DNA from 4 places in the Methylobacterium indicum genome. Region 1 is predicted to be linked to each of the others. Evidence: predicted binding sites of a transcription regulator. Region 1 holds the regulator's gene; each other region holds the start of a gene.

The links. Region 1 encodes LexA, which represses DNA repair genes until DNA is damaged. Its sites were predicted from a motif close to TGTTCNNNNTGTGTTCNG; they were not measured.
Region 2: radA (DNA repair protein RadA) is a predicted target of LexA. The motif match lies at 2,165-2,182, and genes of this name have one in related genera.
Region 3: miv_RS29165 (PA0069 family radical SAM protein) is a predicted target of LexA. The motif match lies at 2,176-2,193, and genes of this name have one in related genera.
Region 4: miv_RS19440 (type IA DNA topoisomerase) is a predicted target of LexA. The motif match lies at 1,959-1,976, and genes of this name have one in related genera.

The regions. Positions count from the first base shown of each region.
Region 1 is NZ_AP024145.1:1,428,936-1,433,122, reverse strand. Features, by position in the region: gene uvrB (excinuclease ABC subunit UvrB) at 1-1,897, shown strand, start outside; gene lexA (transcriptional repressor LexA) at 2,119-2,871, shown strand; gene miv_RS06610 (NCS2 family permease) at 3,086-4,187, opposite strand, start outside.
Region 2 is NZ_AP024145.1:3,852,363-3,856,549, forward strand. Features, by position in the region: gene miv_RS17950 (ABC transporter ATP-binding protein) at 1-847, shown strand, start outside; gene miv_RS17955 (AAA family ATPase) at 998-1,480, opposite strand; gene miv_RS17960 (cytochrome b) at 1,477-2,055, opposite strand; gene radA (DNA repair protein RadA) at 2,233-3,687, shown strand; gene miv_RS17970 (CvpA family protein) at 4,060-4,187, shown strand, end outside.
Region 3 is NZ_AP024145.1:6,292,980-6,297,166, reverse strand. Features, by position in the region: gene ypfJ (KPN_02809 family neutral zinc metallopeptidase) at 1-504, shown strand, start outside; gene moaB (molybdenum cofactor biosynthesis protein B) at 501-1,061, shown strand; gene miv_RS29175 (hypothetical protein) at 1,175-1,321, opposite strand; gene miv_RS29170 (hypothetical protein) at 1,577-2,092, opposite strand; gene miv_RS29165 (PA0069 family radical SAM protein) at 2,224-3,336, shown strand; gene miv_RS29160 (GNAT family N-acetyltransferase) at 3,539-4,105, shown strand; gene miv_RS29155 (PCC domain-containing protein) at 4,074-4,187, opposite strand, start outside.
Region 4 is NZ_AP024145.1:4,168,781-4,172,967, reverse strand. Features, by position in the region: gene metF (methylenetetrahydrofolate reductase [NAD(P)H]) at 1-393, opposite strand, end outside; gene miv_RS19445 (ArsR/SmtB family transcription factor) at 439-1,428, opposite strand; gene miv_RS19440 (type IA DNA topoisomerase) at 2,010-4,187, shown strand, end outside.

The sequences.
Region 1 (4,187 bases):
CTCGGCCACCCGGGCGCTCCTGGAGCGCGACGACGTCATCATCGTCGCCTCGGTGTCGTGCATCTACGGTATCGGCTCGGTCGAGACCTATACGGCGATGTCGTTCACGGTCTCGCTCGGCGAGAAGATCGAGCAGCGCCAGCTCGTCGCCGATCTGGTGGCTCTGCAGTACAAGCGCATCCAGTCCGATTTCGCCCGCGGCACCTTCCGGGTCCGCGGCGACGTGATCGAGCTGTGGCCGGCCCACCTGGAGGATCGCGGCTGGCGCATCGGGCTGTTCGGCGACGAGATCGAGGCGATCTCCGAGTTCGACCCGCTGACCGGCAAGACCCTCAACACGCTGAAATTCGTCAAGGTCTACGCCAACAGCCACTACGTGACGCCGCGCCCGACCCTCCAGCAGGCGGTGAAGGGCATCAAGGACGAGCTGAAGTGGCGGGTCGAGGAGCTGACCCGGATGGGCCGGCTGATCGAGGCCCAGCGCCTGGAGCAGCGCTGCACCTTCGATCTCGAGATGATCGAGGCAACGGGGGCCTGCAACGGCATCGAGAACTATTCGCGCTACCTCACCGGCCGCAAGCCCGGCGAGCCGCCGCCGACCCTGTTCGAGTACCTGCCCGACAACGCGCTGGTCTTCACCGACGAGAGCCACGTCACGGTCTCGCAGATCGGCGGCATGTACCGGGGCGACTTCCGCCGCAAGGCGACGCTCGCCGAATACGGCTTCCGGCTGCCCTCCTGCCTCGACAACCGCCCCCTGCGGTTCGAGGAATGGGACGCGATGCGCCCGCAATCGATCCACGTCTCGGCGACGCCGGCGAAGTGGGAGCTGGAACAGACCGGCGGCGTCTTCGCCGAGCAGGTCATCCGCCCGACCGGCCTCGTCGATCCGGTGATCGAGGTGCGCCCGGCCCGCTCGCAGGTCGACGACCTGCTCGGCGAGGTGAAGGAGGTGGCCGCCGCCGGCTACCGCACCCTCGTGACCACGCTCACCAAGCGCATGGCCGAGGACCTGACCGAGTACCTGCACGAGAACGGCGTGCGGGTGCGCTACATGCACTCCGACATCGACACGCTGGAGCGGATCGAGATCATCCGCGACCTGCGGCTCGGCGCCTTCGACGTGCTCATCGGCATCAACCTCCTGCGCGAGGGCCTCGACATCCCGGAATGCGCCCTCGTCGGCATCCTCGACGCCGACAAGGAGGGCTTTCTGCGCTCCGAGACCTCGCTGATCCAGACCATCGGCCGCGCCGCCCGCAACGCCGACGCCCGCTGCATCCTCTATGCCGACCACATCACCGGCTCGATGGAGCGGGCGATGGCCGAGACCGAGCGCCGGCGCAAGAAGCAGCTCGCCTATAACGAGGAGCACGGCATCACGCCCCAGAGCGTGAAGCGCAACATCTCCGACATCCTGGAGAGCGTCTACGAGCGCGACCACGTCCAGGTCGATACGGGGCTCGCCAAATCCGCCGTCACGGTGGGCCACAACCTCAAGGCCGTGATGGCCGATCTCGAGAAAAGGATGCGGACGGCGGCCGCCGATCTCGACTTCGAGGAGGCGGCGCGCCTGCGCGACGAGCTCAAGCGGCTCCAGGCGACCGAGCTCGCCATCGCCGACGATCCGATGGCCGAGCAGGCCGACGTCGAGCGCGAGGCCGGCCGCTTCGGCGCCAAGCGCAAGCGGCGCGGCGCGGAGCCCTTGGGCTACGGCCCGGGCGGCAAGGGCACCTCGGACGAGGGCACCCGCATCCGCCAGCCCGACCTCGACGACATGGGCCCGGGCACCGACCGCGAGGTGCCGTTCTCCTATGCCGAGCGCCCGACCGGCCGCTCGACGCAAGGCTTCCCGGGCCAGAAGCCGAAATACAAGGGGCGCAAGGGCCGGGGCTGAGGCCCATGCAAGAGGCCGGTGCGGTGGACAGTCCCCGCGCCGGTCGGACCCCGCGCGGGGCACGGCTCATCGTCCGTTCGACCCGCGATATCCCCGTCTATCACCCCGGTTGCTGCGGCCGCGCGCCGCTTTCTCGAAGCCGCTTGCGGAACACTTGCGGAACGCTTACCATGTTCGCGATTTGTTTCCGGAGCGCGGCAGCGCGGGGATGAGAGTGTCACATGCTCACGCGTAAGCAGTTGGACCTGCTCCGCTTCATTCAGCAGAGAATGCGCGAGACGGGAGTCCCGCCGTCCTTCGACGAGATGAAGGACGCCCTCGACCTCAAGTCGAAATCGGGCATCCACCGCCTGATCACCGCCCTGGAGGAGCGCGGCTTCCTGCGCCGCCTGCCGAACCGGGCCCGGGCGATCGAGGTGATCCGCATTCCCGACACGGTGACGGGGCCGGCGACGGCGACGGCGACGGCGCCCGCGGCCGGGGCCGAGGTGGTGCGGTTCAACCCGAGCGTCGTCGAGGGTGGGCGCGCCCACGAGCCGAAGCGGCCCGCCGGCATTCCCGCCATGGCGACCGCCTCGGACGAGAACGGTCACTCGGTCAGCGTGCCGGTGATGGGCCGGATCGCCGCCGGTACGCCGATCTCGGCGATCCAGAGCCAGAGCCGCACGGTGGCGATGTCGCCGGACTTTTTGGCCAGCGGCGAACACTACGCCCTGGAGGTGCGCGGCGACTCGATGATCGAGGCCGGCATCCTCGACGGCGACCTCGTGGTGATCCGCCGCCAGGAGACCGCCAATACCGGCGACATCATCGTCGCGCTGATCGACGACGAGGAGGCGACCCTGAAGCGCCTGCGCCGCCGCGGCTCGTCGATCGCGCTGGAAGCCGCCAACCCGGCCTACGAGACCCGGGTGCTCGGGCCGGACCGGGTGCGGATCCAGGGCCGGCTGGTGAGTTTGGTCCGGAAGTACTGAGAGGTCTTCCAGTCAGGCGCTGAAACCCTCCCCCCTCTGCGGGGGAGGGTGGACCCTGCGTCATTAGGGGCCGGGAGAGGGGCAGCGCGACGCTGATCCAGGGAGTGCCCGTCAGAACGGTTCAGTCTTTTCCGGAGGCGGCGTCCCCTCTCCCGCCCCGCTTCGCGGGGCACCCTCCCCCGCAGAGGGGGGAGGGTTGGAGCGGTAGCGCCCGTCAATGCGCGCTCCCCGTCGCCACGAACTTGAACAGGAACACCGCCGCGATCACCCACACCACCGGCTTCACCTCCCGGAACCGCCCGGTGAGCAGCTTGATCACCGCGTAGGTGATGAAGCCGAAGGCGACGCCGTTGGCGATCGAGTAGGTGAAGGGCATCAGAAGTGCCGTCACGCAGGCCGGCAGCACCTCGGTCAGGTCGTCCCAGTCGAGATCGACCAATTCGTGCAGCATCAGGCAGGCGACGTAGAACAGGGCCGGGGCCGTGGCATAGGCCGGGACCGAGCCGGCGAGCGGCGCGAAGAACAGGCAGGCCAGGAACAGGACCGCCACCGTTGCGGCGGTGAGCCCGGTGCGGCCGCCCTCCTCGACGCCGGACGCGCTCTCCAGATACGCCGTGGTGCTCGACGTGCCGAGCAGCGAGCCGACGAAGATCGAGGACGAATCCGCCATCAGCGCCTTGTCGAGGCGCTCCATCTTGCCTTGGGTAAGCAGTCCCGCCCGGTTGGCGACGCCCATCAGCGTGCCGGTGGCGTCGAACAATTCGACGAGGAAGAACACCAGGATCACGTTGAGCAGGCCGCCCGACAGGGCACCCTTGATGTCGAGGGCGAACAGCGTCGGGGCGATCGAGGGCGGCAGCGAGGCGACGCCCTGGAAAGTGTTGTCGGCGACGATGAAGCTCAACGCCGTGACGGTGAGGATGCCGGCGAGCAGCGCGCCGCGGATCTTGCGCACCGAGAGCACCGCGACGATCAGGAAGCCCAGCACTGCCAGCACCGCGCTCGGCTTGTGCAGGTCGCCGAGCGTCACGAAGGTCGCCGGGCTCGCCGCCACCACGCCGGCGCTCTTCAGCGCGATGATCGCGAGAAACAGCCCGATGCCGACCGTGATGGCGATGCGCATCGATCGCGGGATGCCGTCGACGATGATCCGGCGTAGCCCCGTCAGCGTGACGGCCATGAAGCACAGGCCGGAGATGAACACCGCGCCGAGCGCCGCCTGCCAGGTGTAGCCCATCTGGAGCACCACCACGTAGGCGAAGTAGGCGTTGAGCCCCATGCCGGGCGCGAGCGCGATCGGGTAGTTGGCGTAGAAC
Region 2 (4,187 bases), 2.4 Mb from region 1:
CAACACGCTGCTCCTGCAGCTCAACGAGCCGTTCCGCCTCGTCGGGATGGCGATCAAGGAGAGCACGGAGGCGGCCGCCCGCCTGCGGCCGCTGACGACGCTCTGGTCCGCACCCGAGCAGGCCGAGCCGGACGACCCCGTGCCCTACCGGGCCGCCGAGGGCACGATCGCGTTCGAGGACGTCACGTTCCGCTACGCCAACGGACGGGGGGTCGCGGACTTGTCGTTCACCGCGAGGCGCGGGACGCCGACTTTCCTCACGGGCGAGACCGGATCGGGGAAGTCGACGGTCCTGAAGCTGCTGCTCAAGGGCGCCGCGCCGACGCAAGGTCGCATCCTCGTCGACGGCATCGACCTGACGCGGGTCACCGACACGGACTGGTTTTCCCAGGTCGGCGTCGTGCCGCAGGACGTGGTGCTCCTCAATGACACCCTGTCGGCCAACATCGTGCTCGGCCGTCCTTTCGATGCCGTCCGCCTGCGCGCGGCCGCGGAACGGGCCTCGATCCTGCCTCGCATCGAGGCGATGCCGGACGGGTTCGACACGGTGGTGGGCGAGCGGGGGCTGAAGCTGTCCGGCGGCGAGCGGCAGCGGATCGCCATCGCGCGCGCCCTCTACGGCGCGCCGAGCATCCTGATCCTGGACGAAGCCAGCTCCGCCCTCGACGCGGAGACCGAGCGCGAGGTCATGGACGGGCTGCGAGGCGTCGCCGACCGGCTGACGATCGTCTCGGTCACGCACCGGATCGCGACGATCCGGGCAGGCGACCAGATCGTCCGTCTGCCCCCGGGCCCGCTGCGAGACGACGGGACCGCGGGAGATGGGCCTCCGGCGCTCGGCACCTGATCAGGCTTGCCCTGCCGGGCCGATGTTTCGCCTGCTCGAATTATTATTTCATCGCAGATTTTTGTCGCAAGACCGAGGGCCGCTCTTGCGAAATCTGCCCCGGGCATCGTCCGACGACGGAAATATCGGTCCGTCAAAAAAGACGAAAGATCAAAGATCTGGAGCAGCGCCCGGCCGGACGACCGTGATCCGGTCGAAGCCTTCGGCAGCGGTCGGTGCCTCGAAGAGGCCGGCGACCGAGCGGATCGCCTCCTCCGGGACGCGCCGGTCGGCGGGCCGCAAGGCGTTGCGCGTCAAGGCGAGGGCGAGGGGGACGTCGATCCATACCGCCTCGACGCGGGCGCCGGCCGACCGGGCGATCTCGACGATCGGTCGGCGGTGCCGCGCGCCCGGGAGCGCGGCATCGAAGTAGACGACCTCCGGATGCCGGGCCTGGCGCCCGATCCAGGTCGTCTTGCCGGCGCCCTGAAGGCCGCAGACGATCACGACGGTACGGGGCCCGTCATCCGCCCGGAGCGCCCGCCGCAGCGTCTCGTAGCAGGCCTGCCACGCCTGCCGGCTCCGCTCGGGGGTCCAGACCCGCCCCTCCTCGGTCTCGAGGCAGTCGTCGGGATTGATCGCGACCGGCCTCATCCCTCGACCGCCCGACGCGGCCACATCCGCCCCGGCACCTCGTCGCGCCGGATCCAGGCGTGCCAGGCCACCGCGAGCACGTGCAGGGCGAGCACGATCCCGACGCCCCAGGCGATCCAGTAATGCGCGGTGTAGCCGGCGAGAGACAGCGCCTTGTCGACCGGCACGAGGCGCGGGAACGAGAACACGCCGAACCACGGCAGGCCGTAGCCGCCGGCCGCCGAGTAGACGTAGCCGCTGACCGGAAGGAGCAGCATCAGGGCGTAGAGGCTCCCATGCGCGAGCCGTGCCGCCAGATGGGCCGAGCGGGAGGGCGGCGTGCGGTAGGCCGGCTCGCCGGCGACGAGCCGGTAGACGAAGCGCAAGGGCAGGAGCAGGAGCACGGTCAGGCCGATGGATTTGTGGATGTCGAGGATCTCGCGCCGCGGCGAGGTGCCGGGGACCTGCCAGGCGGCGTAGATGCCGAGAGCCAACGCCACCAGGATCAGGGCCGCCATCAGCCAGTGGAAGCCGCGCTGGGTGCGGTCGTAGGTGTAGGATTCGCCGGCCCGGGCCATGGTCGTCTCTGCGTGCATCGTCGTCGTACGGCCGAGCTGTCGCGGGCGATCGCGGCACGAGCGCGGCGGGTTCGTTTCGCGACCGTCACCGGCGGCGGGGCGGGCCCGGTTGCAACGGCTCGCCGCCCGGGACATATCAGGAACACGACACGGAGGCCGGCGCGCGGCCTAAAAACCCCCGGAGACCCGCCGCCGATGGCGAAGAACCACCAGACCTTCGCCTGCCAGTCCTGCGGCGCGGTCTACAACCGCTGGCGCGGGCGCTGCGAGGCCTGCAACGGCTGGAACACGATCGTCGAGGAGACCGGTGCCACGAGCCCGGTCTCCGGCCCGGTCGCGACCCGGCCGAGCCGGGCGCGGGGACGAATCTTTCCGCTCGAAGGCCTGACCGGCGAGGTCAAGGAGGCGCCCCGCACCTCGTCGGGCATCGCCGAGCTCGACCGGGTGACGGGCGGCGGCTTCGTGCGCGGCTCGGTGATCCTGCTCGGCGGCGATCCCGGCATCGGCAAGTCGACGCTGCTGATGCAGGCCTCCGCGGCGCTGGCGAAACGCGGCGAGCGGGTCGCCTACATCTCGGGCGAGGAGGCGGTGGGCCAGGTGCGCCTGCGCGCCGAGCGGCTCGGGCTGGCCAGCGCCCCCGTCGAGCTCGCCGCCGAGACCAATGTCGAGGACATCATCGCCACCTTGAGCCAGGGCAAGCCGCCGGCCCTCGCCATCATTGATTCGATCCAGACGATGTGGACCGAGACGGTCGAATCGGCCCCCGGCACGGTGACCCAGGTCCGCGGCTCGGCCCAGAGCCTGATCCGCTTCGCCAAGACGTCGGGGACCGCCGTGATCCTGGTCGGCCACGTCACCAAGGACGGGCAGATCGCCGGGCCGCGCGTGGTCGAGCACATGGTCGATGCGGTCGCCTCGTTCGAGGGCGACCAGGGCCACCATTTCCGCATCCTGCGGGCGGTGAAGAACCGCTTCGGCCCCACCGACGAGATCGGCGTGTTCGAGATGACCGACGGGGGGCTCGCCGAGGTGCCGAACCCCTCGGCCCTCTTCCTCGCCGGGCGCGACCTCGCGGCGCCCGGCACCGCGGTCTTCGCCGGGATGGAGGGCACGCGCCCGCTGCTGGTCGAGATCCAGGCCCTGGTGGCGCCCTCCGCGCTCGGCATGCCGCGGCGCGCCGTGGTCGGCTGGGACCCCAACCGCCTCTCGATGGTGCTGGCGGTGCTGGAGGCCCATGGCGGCATCCGGCTGGGCGGCCACGATGTCTACCTCAACGTGGCGGGGGGGCTGCGCATCGGCGAGCCGGCGGCCGATCTCGCGGTGGCCGCCGCCCTCGTCTCCTCGCTCTCGGGTTCGGCCCTGCCGTCGGATGCGGTGTATTTCGGCGAGGTCGGGCTGTCCGGCGCGATCCGCCCGGTGGCGCAGGCGCCGGCCCGGCTGAAGGAGGCGCAGAAGCTCGGCTTTGCCAAGGCGCTGATGCCGCAGGGCCGCGAGGGCGCCGGGCGCGACGGGTCCGGGACGGGATTTCCGGCGGAGTCGCTTCGCCATATCGCCGATCTCGTCGCGGGGGTCGCCGCCAGCGGCAAGCCGGTCCGTGGCGGGCGCCGCCCCCAGCAGCGGCTGCCGGCCTACGACGACGAGGATGTTTGAGCACCTGCTTGGCGGGCCCTACCCATCGTACCCCCCACCGTCATCCTGGGGCTCGCCGAAGGCGAGAACCCGGGATCCAGAACCGCTGACACCGAAGACAAGGGCGCATCGTCATCCGCCTCATCCTGCACCGTCAGCGGTTCTGGATCCCGGGTTCCGCTTCGCGGCCCCAGGATGACGAGGTGAGGTCCTGGCCGACGGGAGCGGGCCATCGAACAGGCTGTGACAGCAACGAAGGGCGTCCCGCCGCGCCGCATCATCGGCTCTGCGAGGGCAGGGTGACGAAGCGCATCGGGCAGCGTATACAACCCCGGCGGTGCCGGGCAGCCGCGACCCGAGCCAACGCTCCCGCCCCCGAACCTGTTCCTGCCAATGCCGTTCTCCGTTCTCGATCTCGTCGTGCTGGGCGTCGTCGTCATCTCCGCGCTGCTCGCGGCGGTGCGGGGCTTCACCCGCGAGGTTCTGGCGATCGTGGCCTGGGTCGCGGCGGCGGGCCTCGC
Region 3 (4,187 bases), 1.7 Mb from region 1:
CAGGCCCGGGCCGCCATGGGTCCGTTCTACTGCCCGCTCGACAAGAAGGTCTATCTCGACACCACCTTCTTCAAGGAGATGGAGCAGAAGTTCCACGTCAAGGGCGACTTCGCCTATGCCTACGTGATCGCCCACGAGGTCGGCCACCACGTCCAGGACGTGCTCGGCATCCTGCCCAAGGTGCAGCAGAAGCAGCAGCAGGTCGGCGAGCGCGAATCGAACGCCCTCTCGGTCCGCGTCGAGCTGATGGCCGATTGCCTCGCCGGCGTCTGGGCCAAGAACTCGAACGACCGCTTCAATTCGCTGGAGCCCGGCGACATCGAGGAGGCGATGCAGGCGGCGAGCGCCATCGGCGACGACAAGCTCCAGAAGCAGAGCCAGGGCTACGTGGTGCCGGATTCCTTCACCCACGGCTCCTCGGCCCAGCGCATGCGCTGGTTCCAGACCGGCTATCGCAGCGGCCAGACCCAGTCCTGCGACACGTTCCGGGCCTCGCAGCTGTGACGGCCCGCCTCGACGCGTCCCGGGCCTTCGTGCCGCTCGGCATCGCCGTGCTCACCGTCTCGGACACCCGTACGCTGGCCGACGACCGCTCGGGCGACACCCTCGCCGAGCGGCTGGGGCAAGCGGGCCATCGGCTCGCCGACCGGGCGATCGTGCCGGACGAGGTCGAGGCGATCCGCTCTCAGGTGAAGGCCTGGGCGGCGGATCCGGCGGTGGATGCGGTGATCACCACTGGCGGCACGGGCTTCACCGGCCGCGACGTGACCCCGGAAGCCCTCGAGCCCCTGTTCGAGAAGCGGATGGACGGGTTCTCGGCCATCTTCCACCGCATCTCCTACGACAAGATCGGCACCTCGACGCTGCAGTCGCGGGCGACCGCCGGAGTGGTGAACGCCACCTACGTGTTCGTGCTGCCCGGCTCGCCCGGGGCCTGCCGGGACGCCTGGGACGGCATCCTGGCCGCCCAGCTCGATTACCGGCACCGGCCCTGCAACTTCGTCGAGATCATGCCCCGACTCGACGAGCACCTGAAGCGCGGGGCGCCGCCGAGCCCGTGACGCGATCGCGGCGCGCAATCGTCATGACGGGTGCGTCCCATGTCGGCGAGGGTCGTGACGGCATTCCCCGGGGCCGTCGTGAGGCTGCCCCGGGGAGACCCGCCGCGATCCGCTCAGCCGGTGCAGGCATCGCCGTCGGCACGCTTGGTGTCCGACCGCGGCCACACGCGATGCCGGACGTAGTTTTCGACCGTGAAGGCGCTCCCGCCAAGAACGATGAGGGCCAGGACGGCTTCGCGGAAATCCCCAGGGTTCGTCATCGGATCGGCTCCTAGATAAAATTCTTTCCTTTTGGTCATGCAGCAGGATGACCGTTGCTGCACTGAGTTAATCGCCGAAGATCGCCCGGGTTGCCGGGATCCGGCCGGAAACGACGGTCTTAAGCATTAAGAGTTTTTAACGCGCGATGTCGTCCGCACGGCGTCGCTCAGACTCGCCGGTACCACGGGGAGGCGTGGTCGCCCTCGAACAGCGAAATCGCGGCGGTTATCGATGCGTCCGCGACGTGCGCGGCCTCATCCCCGCAGCAGCGCCGCCCGCAGGGGCCTGACGGGCAAGCGGGCCTTGAGCGGCAGGCCCGCGCGCAGGGCCTCGGCCCGCACGAGGTCGCCGGCCCGGATCTGCCGCGTGCCGGTCAGGGCCTCGCGCCGTCCGGCGATCCGCTCGAAGAGGGGCGCATGCGGGCGCCGCAGCCGGCCGACCGCCTCCGGGTTCGTCGTGGCGGCGAACCGGTCGAGGGCGCGGATCCAGCCTTCCGCCGGCACGTCGCCGGCCTCCAGGCACAGCAGCCAGGGCCGGCGCGCCGGCCCGGCCGCCGCCGCCCAGGGGTCGCGTCCCCGCGCCACCAGGGCCGCCCCGGTGCTCTCCGCCATGGTGGCGACGTCCGGGTCCTCGGGATGCGCCGCCGCGATCACCGCGTCGCCCACCACGCCCGCCGCGACGCCGGCCACCAGGGCCGCCAGGGTATCGGCGAGGGCGTCGATGCACTCGGGCGTGATCGCGCCGGGGAGATGGATGGCTGCCGTGAACATGATCGCGCCATAGCGGATGGGACGCGGCGCGTCCTGCCTCGATCGTCGGCACTTGCGGGGAATCTCGGTCCGGCCCTTGCGCTCGTTCTTGTTATGTTCGATTTTCCGCCGCGGCGACGGTGGAGATGTCGATGGAAGCGGGCTGCGGAGGGGAGGCGCGGCGCCTCCAGGGATCGACCCCGGCGGCGGAGACCCGCCGCGGGCGCGGCGCCACCGCCAACCCGGCCGGCCGGTTCGAGCCGGCCGCCCGGGAGGCCTTCGCGGATGGCTGGGACCGGGAGGAGGATCTGCCGCCCCTGCGCACCGAGGTGACGCTGGAGCGGGCGCGTAGCATCATCACCCGCAACACGTCGCCCGATATCGGCTTCGATCGCTCGATCAACCCGTATCGCGGTTGCGAGCACGGATGCGTCTACTGCTTCGCCCGGCCGAACCACGCCTATGCGGGGCTCTCGCCGGGGCTCGACTTCGAGACCAAGCTCTTCGCCAAGCCGGATGCGGCGGCGCTCCTCGAGGAGGAACTCTCGGCCCGGGGCTACGTGCCCCGCACCATCGCGCTCGGCACCGCCACCGACCCCTACCAGCCGATCGAGCGGCGCTACCGCCTGACGCGGCAGGTCCTGGAGGTGCTGGCGCGCTTCCGGCACCCGGTCGGCCTCGTCACCAAGTCGGACCTCGTGCTGCGCGACCTCGACATCCTCGGCGAGATGGCGCGCGACGGGCTGGTGAAGGTCGCTCTCTCCGTCACCACCCTCGACCCGGTCCTTGCCCGCCGGATGGAGCCCCGCGCCCCGCATCCCGAGAAGCGCCTCGCGGCGATCCGGAGACTGGCGGAGGCGGGCGTGCCCACGATGGCGCTGGTGGCGCCGCTGATCCCGGGCCTCAACGACCACGAGATCGAGGCGGTGCTGGCCCGCGCCCGCGAGGCGGGGGCGCGCGAGGCGCGCGGCGTGCTGCTGCGCCTGCCGCACGAACTCGCCGACCTGATGCGCGACTGGTTTGCCGAGCATTATCCCGACCGGGCCGGGCGGACCTTCTCGCTCCTCGCGCAGAGCCGCGGCGGCAAGGTCTACGATGCGACTTACGGGCGGCGCTTCACCGGCACGGGGCCGTATGCCGACCTTCTCGACCAGCGGATGCGCGTGGCGATGACCCGCCTCGGCTATCCGGCGGAGCGGCTGCGGTTGCGGACCGATCTGTTTCGGGTACCGGTGAGGGAGGGCGGGCAGTACAGCCTGTTTTGAGGGGGAAGCCGCCGTCGACCGTGATGCGAGGCCTCTCGTCTCGCCGAGAGCGGCAGGGCTGTCCGGGGGACAGAATAGCACGGGTTCTCCTCTCCCCGCCCGCGGGCAGGGGAGATTGCCTGCGCCTCATCTTCCCTCGAACGACCCCGCGGCCCGACCCGGTCGGCTCTTCCCCAACGGCAATTCCTGCTATCCTGCCACCATGACCCACTTCGCCCCGCCCATCCTCGACACGGCCCGCCTCCACCTGCGCCTCGTCGCGCTCGAGGACGCGGAGGCGACCAGCGCCATGATGACCCCGGCGGTGAGCCGGTGGCTCGCCTCCTGGCCGTTGCCCTATACCGTCGCGATGGCGCGGGAGCGGATCGCGACGGCGCGGGAGCAGGCCGCGTCCGGCCAGGGCCTGTCGCTCGCGATCACGGCGCGGGGCGTGCTGCTCGGGTGGATCATGCTGCACCGGACCCGCGAGGCGCCGCGGACCGCCACCCTCGGCTACTGGCTCGGCGAGGCGCATCACCGCCGGGGCTACCTGCGGGAGGCGGCGGGGGTGGTGCTGCCCGCCGCGTTCGACTGGCTCGATCTCGACCGGATCCAGGCCAGTGCGCACCCGGAGAACGCCGCCTCCTTCGCGGTCATGCAGGCCTGCGGCATGACCTTCCGGCGCGAGGAGGTCATCCACGCGCCGGCCCGGAACCGGGACGAGCCGGTCCACGTCTATGCCGTCGACCGCGACGGCCTCACTCCGCCGTCAGGCACAGTTCGAACGTGATGCAGGCGGCGTTGGCGCCGCGGCGCAGGATGCCCTCGTGGATGCCGCCCGCGACATCCACCACCGCGATGTCGAGCCGCGC
Region 4 (4,187 bases), 2.7 Mb from region 1:
GCGCTCGTAGCCGCCCGGATGCGCCGCGTAGGCGGTGCCGACGCCGTCCGCCGGGTCGCCGCGCAGGGCTACGATGTGGCGCACGCCGGCCTCGTGATAGGCGCGCACCACCTCGTCGACCTCGCCCTTGGTGGCGGCCACGCAGGTGAGGTGGGCGGCGGGCTTCAGGTCGGTCTCGCGCACCAGGCGCGACACGGTGTTGTGGGTGCGCTCCCGGGTCGAGCCGCCGGCGCCGTAGGTCACCGAGACGAAGCTGGGGCTGAGCGGGGCGAGCCGCTCGATCGACGACCACAGGGTCGTCTCCATCTCGGGGGTCTTGGGCGGGAAGAACTCGAACGAGACCCGGATCGGGCGGCAGCTCTCGCGGCTCGGGCGGAAGGAGGTGGCGTACATCGGCGGCCTCGGCGGGAGAATGTCTGAGATGATGACGGGAAGGGGTCAGGCGACGGCGCGGTCGGGCACGCCGGACGCGGATTCGGGATGATGGGCGAGCCAGAGCGTCACGGTGAGCTGGTGCTCCGCGCCGCCGGGGGGCGCGAGGTGGCGCAGCCGCACGTCGGTCAGCCCGGCCTCGGCGAGCCAGCCCGCAACCTGCTCGGCGGCGAAGCCGAGGCGGCGGTGGGCCTCGTCGGCGCGCAGGAATTCGAGGCTGTGGGGGGCGAAATCGACCACGAGGAGCCGGCCGCCCGGGGCGACGAGGCGGGCGGCCTCGCGCAAGGCCCGGGCCGGGTCGTCGAGGTAGTGCAGCACCTGGTGGATCAGCACGAGGTCGAAGCTCGCCCGGCCGAAGGGCGGGGCGTGGATGTCGCCCTGGCGCAGGTCGATCCGGGTCAGGCCCTGGCGCTCCAGGTTGGCGCGGGCCACCGACAGCATGGCGTGGTTGGCATCGAGCCCGGTCGCCTTCGCGGCCCGGGGCGCCAGCAGCCCGAGCATCCGCCCGGTGCCGGTGCCGAGATCGACGAGGCTGCCGATCGGGCCGCCCCCGAGCACGTCGAGCACCGCGGCCTCGACGGTGGCCTCCGGCACGTGGAGCGAGCGGACCCGGTCCCATTGCGGCGCGAGCCGCGCGAAGAACGTCTGGGCGGCGTCGGCGCGCTGGGCCCGCACCGCCTGGAGCCGGGCCCGATCCTCGGAGAGCGGCGGCGCCGTGCCGTCGAGGGCGGCGATGAGCGGCGCGACCAAGCCCGCCACGCCCTCGCGCAGGCGGAAGAACGCCCAGGCGCCCTCGCGGTGGCGCACCACCAGCCCGGCCTCGACCAGGAGCTTGAGGTGGCGGGAGATCCGCGGCTGCGACTGGCCCAGGATGTCGGTGAGGTCCGAGACCGACAATTCGCCGTCGCCGAGCAGCACCAGGATGCGCAGACGCGTCTCCTCCGCCGCAGCGCGCAGCACGCCCAGGGCGTCGGCGAAGGGGACGGTGGCGGTCATGTCGTCGGGCTCCTCGCCTCCGATGCGAAACATAAAGATATCTTTATGTGAGGAGTGGCAGCGGCGCAAGCGGCGTTTCGCGGGCGGGATCGTAGCGGGGAGGGGTGAAGCGATCCCGCCGGCGGTGGGACGGCGGTCGCCGGGCAGATAGGACAAGGGGAACGCAGAGGTCCGCCCCACTCCCCGCGGGCGCAGAGCCGTCCGGGGGGGAAGAAAGGCGCGTCTCCCCTCTCCCGTGTGGGAGAGGGGCCGGGGGATCGAAGATCCCGCGTGAGGGTGACACGCTTCAGTGTAAAACGCTGAGCGTCGTGCTGGCTGCTCTACGCTGAGTGCTGAACTCAGAACCGTAGCACCCTCGTGCGATCTTCGATCGCCCCTACCCCTCTCCCACATGGGAGAGGGGAATCACCCGCTTGATCTCAAGCGGAGTTTTTTCTCCAGACGGCCCTGCCGCGGGCGGGGAGAGAGGGAAACCCGCACCCTTTCTTTGCTCGACACCCCGCGTTGACCGCGCCCCTCCCTCTCCGGTATGTTCCCGCTTCGTTCGGGCTCGTCTGCCCACCCAGGAGCGTCCCGCTGCCATGGCGCAGGCCACCTCCCCCGGCCCGTCCTCCGGTCCGAATCCCCGCGGCAAGACGCTGTTCTTCTTCGAGAAGCCCTCGGCGATGCGCCAGGTGCAGCGGTTCTTCCGCTCGCCCACCACCGTCTGCGTCGCGGCCGAGGGGCACCTGCTGGAGGTGGCCGAGCCCGGGGAGATTCGGCCGGACTGGAAGCCCTGGCGCTTCGACGCGCTGCCGATCGCCATGGAGCGGCTGCCGGTCGCCCCCGGCCACGGCCGCTCGGGCCAGTCGCACGCGCCGAAGCTCGCGGCGATCCGCCAGGCGCTCAGCGGCGTCGAGCGGGTCATCATCGCCACCGATCCGGGCCGCGAGGGCTCGATGATCGCCTGGGAGGTCCTGGAGCATCTCGGCTGGCGCGGGCGGGTCGATCGCCTGCGCCTCGGGGCGCTGGACGAGATCTCGATCCGCCGCGCCTTCGGGCTGCTGGCGCGCGAGGACGATTCCGGCGAGCGCGACTACGCCGCCTATCTCGAAGCCCTGTGCCGGCAATACGAGGATTGGCATCTCGGCCTCAACGGCACCCGGGCGGTGTCCTTGCGCCTGCGCCCGCCGGCTTTCCGCGAGCCCTGGCGCTTCGGCGGCGTGCAGACGCCGACGCTCGCGATCCTCGCCGATCTCGAGGAGCGCATCCGCACCTTCGTGCCGCGCGACTTCTACAAGATCGCCCTGCCGGTGACGACGGAGAGCGGCGCGACGCTGACGCTCTGGCACGCGCCGAAGGAAAAAATCTTCGCGATCGAGGACGCCGAGACGATCCGCGACGCCGCCGCGGGCTGGGCCGGCCCGCTCGCGGTGGTGCAGAAGGACGTGCGGCGGACGCCGCCGAAGCTCTTCTCCAAGGACACGCTGGCGCGCGCCTGCGCCAAGCGCTTCGGCTGGGACCCGCAGGTGACCGCGCGCCACGCGCAGGCGCTCTACGACAAGGGCTATCTCAGCTATCCCCGCACCGAATCGATCCACCTGCCGGAGTCGCAAGCCAAGGACGCCGCCGCGGTGATCGCGGCGATCGCGACGGCCGACAAGGGCATCGCGACCCACGCCCCCGCGACGCCGCAGATCCGCCGCGGGCCGAAGGGCCATTACGTGAAGGACCCGGGCGAGCACCACGCCATCGTGCCCCTGCGCAAGGTGCCGGGCCCGGGCGACGTGGCACCGGAAGCGCTGCGGCTGTGGCTGCTCGTCGCCAAGAACTTCCTCGCCGCCCACATGGCCGACGGGATCGACGCCCGCACCACGGTCACCGCCGAGGTCGCGACGCCGCTCGGGCAAAAGCGCTTCGTCATCACCGGCAGCGTGGTGAAGGTGCCGGGCTGGCGCGCCCTCTACGGCACCGAGGCCGACGAGGACGAGGTGGTGCCCGGCAAGGCCAAGGCCGACGACGAGCCGACCACCGGCCGCCTGCCGCCGGTGCGCGACGGCGAGGCCGGCCAGGGCGGCGAGCCGACGATCGAGACCGCCCGGACCGAGCCGCCGCGGCGCATCACCCGGGGCGAGTTGCCGGTGGTGATGGGTCGCCTCATCGACCAGATCGAGGATCCGGCGCTGAAGCGGGCACTCGAGAACCCCGCCAACCCGACCGAGCCGAAGGGGCTGGGCACCGCCGCCACCCGCGACGCGGTGCTGCCGAAGCTGATGAAGAGCCACTACGTCACGCTGCTCAAGGGCAAGGACCCGGCGATCACCGTGACGGAGATCGGCCTCGCCTTCGTGGCGGCCGTGCGCCGGGTGTTTCCGGCCTATGGCGACCCGGTCGGGCGGGCGGTGTTCGAGTCGGAACTCGCCGAGATCGGCCGGGCGACGACGAAGGCGGAGGCGCTAAGCCGGGCCGAGGCCTTTCGGCAGCGCACCCGCGAGCGGGTCGAGGCGCTGATCGGCGCGGTCTCGGGCGCCGATCGCCTGGAGGTGGATGCCGAGGCGCCGTCCCGCGGCGGTCGCGCGCCGACCGCCGCCATGGTGGCGTTCGCCAAGTCGCTCGCCGCCCGCAAGGGCATTCCCCTCCCCCCGGAGGCCACCCGCGAGGTCGGCGCCTGCCGGGTCTTCCTCAACACCCATGCAGGGCCGAAAATCGGGGAGGCCGGGAGCCCGGCCGGCGACGGCGCGACCCGCCCGCCGACCCCGGCGATGCTGCGCTTCGCCGCA